DNA from 2 places in the Paenibacillus sp. J31P190 genome. Region 1 is predicted to be linked to the other one. Evidence: riboswitches for the same ligand, from Rfam matches in the RefSeq annotation. Region 1 holds a riboswitch; the other holds the start of a gene.
What was found. Region 1 has a riboswitch for cobalamin ahead of AC58U0_RS12975 ((2Fe-2S) ferredoxin domain-containing protein). Riboswitches for the same ligand answer to the same signal wherever they lie in the genome.
Positions count from the first base shown of each region.

Region 1 (3,147 bases):
GAACAACAGCTTGTCGAGGAACTTGACCGTATACATAGTCGCGGAATCACGTTAGTCATGGCCACACATGATATGAACCTAGCCTACTCATGGGCTGATTGGATTCTCGTGATGGATCAAGGACAGTGCGTCATGGAAGGAACGCCAGATGACATATTCAAAGATAGCAAGGCTATTATTGGTCTTGGTCTTGATAGGCCCATGCTGCTAGATCTGTGGGAAGCATTGCCCGAAGCTAATCGTCAGGGAATCTCAGCACCTAAGAATGTGAGTGATTTTAAAACATTATTACAAAAGGTCTATTTATAATTATCATTAACGAATATAAATAGAGTTAAAAAGAGGCTGTCCCAACTGTGATTAGAGGGACAGCCTCTTCATGTATACATACATCCATCTATCAATGGTAGGCTCTCTCGTTCCGCTGATTCAATTTTTAGCTCTTTCACTACGAGAGCTTGCCGAGCCGACAGAGTCTGAGAAGCTGAAAATCGACTTCTCAGTAGGCCATCCTGCGTGTCCGCCCAGAATAAGCGCGGAAAACGCGCTTATTCTGGAGCGTCCGAACCAATAAGCGCGAAAACCGCACTTTCAGTGAGAGCTCGACGAGCCGACAGAGTCTGAGAAGTCGGAAATTGACTTCTCAGTAGGCCATCCTGGGGCTGTCTCAAAAGTGTTCGCATGATTGAGAACGTCCCGAATTTTACGCAAAGGAACCTCCAATTCCACTAGCACAGTGGGAGATGGAGGTTCTTTATAGCCGATTTGGCATGTGAAACATATCCATATCTATCTCGAGTACAAACCTAGACTGCGGCTGGGTCATTTAAAATATCTACATTGCGATAGAAATGAATAGGCAAGTTAGGTGTGCTAATTCCTTCTAACTATCGAGGTATCTCGTGAGATAAGACCACAGATCGTGCTAATGTTCTGCAAAAGCATGACATTCTGGGCGCATTAGCGATCAATAAGCAAACATAGCTTGCTTAAGTATCCATAACAAGAGCTATTCGAACAAATAAGCAGCTTAAGTTGCCCTATTGTCCGTATCGAACCGCGTTAAACGGGTCCCCAAGCGCAGACTTGGGGGGGATGGATTCACTCCCGAGTATGGAAAATGGGGCTGTCTCAAAAGTATTCGCAATGATAGAGAACGTCCCAAATATTACACAAAAGAACCTCCAATTCCACTAGTACAGTGCGAGATGGAGCTTCATTTATTTATGAAATTCGACTCTTAGTGGGTGCTCAAAAATCATAAATTGGCTTTTGAGACAGTCCCTTATTCTGGAGCGTCCGAATAGGTAAGGGGTACGCTTTGCTTACCCCTTACCTGAAACCTATTAATTCTGACCAAAAAGGACCTCCACCTATTGGCAGAAGTCCTTATGGTTGCGTACTTTAAGGTAGAAATCCCAAAAGGTTTATAAACCTTTTGGGATAGCCCCCTTTACAACTATCATTATCTGGTTATTGATTTTGAACGCGACTAATGCCCTTATTTCCTTTTCCGGTTGGCACAAAGCGTTCCTCAAAGCTATAAATCATATGTTCTTGGAGTGGTTTACCCTCCAGTAAATGCTCTCGAACAAGCCTTCTCCCAGTCTCTGGTGTCATTTCCTTGTACCAAATCCCTTGCGGATACACCGTAACAACACCTGCATCCTGACAGCGGCCATTACATCTAGTCCGAGTGGTATGTATAAGATGCTCGGCTCCGTGCTTCGAAATTTCATCTCGAATGGCTAGCGTTGTTTCATCTCCTGAATTTTTCAGGCAAGATCCCCCGTTACAGATAAGTACATGATGTTGGACTGTTGATAGATCCCACGTACTCATAAGAACACCTCCCTATCTCCCGTAGGTATATAAACTGTGCTGCTGAAATAGGCAGGTCTCCTGGCTTCAGGATCTTCATCAAACGTCAGCCTTCCCAATCGGTCGATCAGTGGCATAGAGACGTTGACTCCTCTGTTACAGTGGCGGGACCGCGTCGGCTTCTAACCGATCTTCCCTTTTAAGCTTACTCTCGCTTGGAAAGCGGATTGTAAGCACCTATTTCGAATTGAAATTGTTCGAGCTTATGCAAATCTTTTAAACTCAATCATCATACCTCATAAGTCTATCTATATACAAGGAAAAAGCCCCCAACAAATGGTAGGGACTTCATCGAAGCTGTATTTACGATTTCAAATCACTCGTTTAAACGGAAGGACGATTCGGTTGGTGATGTCCAGGCTCTGTTGAATCTAGATTCGACTGAATGCGAGAAGATTGCTTCGAATGATCGATTGTGCTCTGTATCCTTTGATCCATACTTTTACTTTTCTTTTTGCTCATGTTGGGAATCCTCCTATGAGTTGAAATAATGATCACTTGATTAGTATGGTGAGATACAACCTCAAATATGCTGTATATAATACCCATAACGGACGAAGGCAAATCGATAATAAAAGCAAAAGCCTGTAAGGAAATCTCCCTACAGGCTCTTGATGGTGCCATTAGACTTTAGTGCTTCTTGTGCGGCAAATTACTGCCTGGCTGACCGTCACCTTGGGTCCTGAAATTCTTCGCGGCTTTCCTCTGCTTGTCGTGCAGCTTGCTAATGAAATGACTATCCATGAGCATTCGCCTCCTGAAGAAAGAATGGCACTACCTCTTTAGAATGTCACACAAGCTCTAAATTTAAACGCATGGCAAGATTAAGAATCGCGCCTCTTGCTTCTGCATCTGTTTTGACTTTTTCGTAGAGTTCCTCAAAATTAGTGCGGTTTTGAATAAATTCCGGCTCTGTTTTAATAGCCGTTTGTGTCCAGTTAATCAAGACATTCTCCGCTTGGGTAAGTTCGTTGTAAGCACGGTGCAAGCCGACACGCTCAATAATTTCTTCCATTTCTGCTTGCCCTACTTCTTTACCTTCTTCTTTTAATTCCGCAATTCGTTTATCCGCTTGGTTACTGATTTGCAAAAAATGTTCTCTTGAGGCCAAATAATCAATTTGTGCTTTAGAGTGTTTCTTTTTCATTGTCATCACCTTTGTCCTTTAGTAAGTAAGAATTGGGTTTATTGTATCAGGCCTGTCAACAAAACACAAAATCCGTCCGGTTGACTGCGCCCATCCACTTCTGGACAGACATTATCTAC
Region 1 is NZ_JCAUAS010000005.1:301,120-304,266, forward strand. Features, by position in the region: gene AC58U0_RS12965 (energy-coupling factor ABC transporter ATP-binding protein) at 1-309, shown strand, start outside; gene AC58U0_RS12970 (hypothetical protein) at 380-574, shown strand; gene AC58U0_RS12975 ((2Fe-2S) ferredoxin domain-containing protein) at 1,474-1,842, opposite strand; cobalamin riboswitch at 1,876-2,077, opposite strand; gene AC58U0_RS12980 (hypothetical protein) at 2,206-2,343, opposite strand; gene AC58U0_RS12985 (DUF4023 family protein) at 2,512-2,625, opposite strand; gene AC58U0_RS12990 (hypothetical protein) at 2,672-3,028, opposite strand.

Region 2 (3,147 bases), on a different contig from region 1:
ACCACATTTAACTAGTTGTAGTTGGCATGTGAGCGAGCATGGTTGCCTTTACTTTGTCGATCGTTTCTTGTAAATTCATATTCTCAAAAACATGCTCACAATCTTTGCGGTAGGAGACTTCCTCTATGTAGTGGTTCATGTAGTGGTCTATGACGTCCGTTGGCGTGTTTCGAGCAAGCATGCGTTCCATGATCGTTTGTTTGTTGACATAGATGAACAAGCGGATTGCTCTTTCTCCAAATGTATACTTAAATCGGTTAGCTGCATAACGATTCACAATGACATAGATAAGTCCGTCTTTGCGAAGCGCTTCATCGATGTCCGCTTTCTTAATCCCATAGAAATTCCCGTCAATTTCAACAGTTTGAAAAAATTCACCAGCAATGTCACAATCGATGAAAACTTTGCGTGAGATGAAATTATAATCTTTCCCGTTGACTTCTTTGGGTCTAGGTGTTCGAGTTGTGTAGGAGACGACAGATGAGAAACCAAGTTCTTTGGCAATGTGATGGGCAATTGTTTTACGACCGGAACCGCTTGTGCCAGTAAATACAAACACCAATCCATTCGTTTCATGACTGCTCATATCAATTCCTCCTTCATATAATGAAAGCGATATCTTGATAGATTCATTATAGTATGAAAATTCTGAAAATTAAAGAAATACTTTCTCGTATGATAGGAATCAAAGGGTAAAAATACGCTATAATAGATAGCATCACTTCGTTTAAATGGAAAGGAATCTAACTATGCCTAAATATGCGAATTTGAGTGCGGAAGCAACGGAATTTTTACGTCAAAAAACCGGAAGCAATCACTTAGAGTGCTATACCTATATTGACCCGGAGCGTGGAGAGGATAGTTTTTTTATTGTTAAAACGATCAACAAGGTCATTCAAGTTTCTTTTGCCGAAGTGACCTATGATCCAAGCAGTTACCAGAGTTTGATGGAAGGACTCTACCAAGCCATCTATGAATAAATACGTGACAACCCTATCGATAGATGGTAGGATGATCGTAATTGCATATCAATGGAATTAGGTGCCATATATCCTTTCGGATTTATGGTTAAAAGGGAAGACCGGTGAAATACCGGCACGGACCCGCCACTGTAAAAATCGCCGTTATTACGGTAACTCCTTGCAACATGCCACTGGGTATCAACCTGGGAAGGTGCAAGGGGATGATTAAGTCAGGAGACCTGCCTAGTTCAACAACACAATAACCCTACGAGGAATTAGGGAGTGTTAGAGAGCGGTTACTTCTGGTTTTATTAACTGTAGTAATTTACCAAGCATTTCTAACATGACTTATGTTAGGGATGCTTTTTTTGTTTGTGTAATTATGGGGAAGGGTGATACAAATTGTCAGGAAAACTGCTCATAATCGGCTTTGGGCCGGGGAGTTTTGAACATATTACGAAGCGTGCACGGGAAGCGATTCAGGAAAGTGAAGTTATCATTGGATATAACACCTATGTGGATCTTATCGCAGGTCTGTTAACTGAACAGCAAGTAGTTCGAACAGGCATGACGGAAGAAGTGAGTCGTGCGCAAGAAGCTGTGCGGCAAGCGAAGCAGGGGAAGAAAGTTGCTGTTATTTCCAGTGGAGACGCCGGCGTGTATGGGATGGCCGGTCTTGTCTATGAGGTATTGATGGAACAAGGCTGGACACGTGAGGATGGTGTCCAAGTGGAAGTGATTCCTGGCATTTCAGCTGTTCATTCGGCTGGATCTCTGCTAGGTGCTCCAATTATGCATGATTCATGCACTATAAGCTTAAGTGATCATCTTACGCCATGGGAGCTGATCGCTAAGCGGGTTGAGGCAGCGGGGATGGCTGATTTCGTTATTGCCCTCTATAACCCGCGAAGCGGTAGACGGACCAGACAAATTGTTGAGACTCAGCGCATTCTCCTTAAGTATCGTTCTCCTTTAACGCCTGTAGGGATTGTTAAGAGTGCGTATCGAGATCGTGAGCATGTTGTAGTGACGACGCTTGCTGATATGCTGAATCATGATATTGGCATGCTAACGACCATTATTATTGGTAATTCCGCTACCAAGCTGTATGACGGTCTCATGATAACACCACGCGGTTATCAGCGGAAATATACATTAGGGGCTGAAACACAGCCACTTAAGCCACATCAGAGGCTGAAATCCGAGGCCGAGCCATGGGCTTTGGAACAATTTGATGAACAAGATTGGGATGAATCTTTGGAAGAGTTCGATGAGGAAGATGAACTCATGGATGATGAGGTTACCGAAATGAAAGAACCATCCCAGTTGAAGTCTTCGCCGAATCTGTCACCAAGTAACTCCTTACAACTTGCAATGGAAGCGTTGCAACTAGTATCCAAAGGGAATGAAGAGGTGCCATTTGAATTTGATAACAAGCTGACTGCGACCCAATCAATCTTTGAGTTTGCAGTAAGCCCCGGCATCGCGAATAAAAAGTTAACAGCAGCCCAACTATGTGCGTTAGGCGAGATTGTTGGAGATCGGGGAGATATTGAATACTCACCGCATCATCAACTGATTGTTCGTGTGCAAACCAATAACCCTAAGCAGATTACATCCGAGTTAAGTGCACTAGGATTATTATTATCACCGATTGGTGATGTTGCCCAAATCAAAGCTTGCGACTTTTGTAATTTGGAAAAAGGAGAATCTATTCCTTATGCGGAAGCCATCCATCATCGGATTGGCAATCTAGAAGTACCTAAAGAGTTGAAAATTGGGTTCAACGGGTGCGGAATGGCTTGTTATGGGGCTGTTCAGCAAGATATCGGCATCGTGTACCGCAAAGAGAAATTTGATCTATTTCTTGGCGGAAAAACAGTAGGTCGAAATGCACATGCTGCTCAGCCCGTTGCAGAAGGAATTGACCCTGAGGAGCTTGTTGAATTAGTTGGCAGAATCGTGGAACGTTACCAAAAAGAAGGACACCCGAACGAACGATTTCATAAATTTTTCAAGCGTGTTAAAGAAATTGAAGGTTACCGCCATCAAGAAATGGTTGGTTTCGTCATCGAAAATGCCATTTGCGGCGATTAGAATGAGGGGGAAATAAAAGATGAATGCTGTTTTATTTGTGGGTCATGGGAGTCGGGAAGAAGGCGGGAATGAGGAAGTTCGCCTCTTT
Region 2 is NZ_JCAUAS010000002.1:671,029-674,175, reverse strand. Features, by position in the region: gene AC58U0_RS06795 (guanylate kinase) at 8-586, opposite strand; gene AC58U0_RS06790 (hypothetical protein) at 750-980, shown strand; cobalamin riboswitch at 1,023-1,223, shown strand; gene cobJ (precorrin-3B C(17)-methyltransferase) at 1,365-3,059, shown strand; gene AC58U0_RS06780 (sirohydrochlorin chelatase) at 3,079-3,147, shown strand, end outside.
Region 2: another riboswitch for cobalamin. It lies ahead of cobJ (precorrin-3B C(17)-methyltransferase); the one in region 1 lies ahead of AC58U0_RS12975 ((2Fe-2S) ferredoxin domain-containing protein).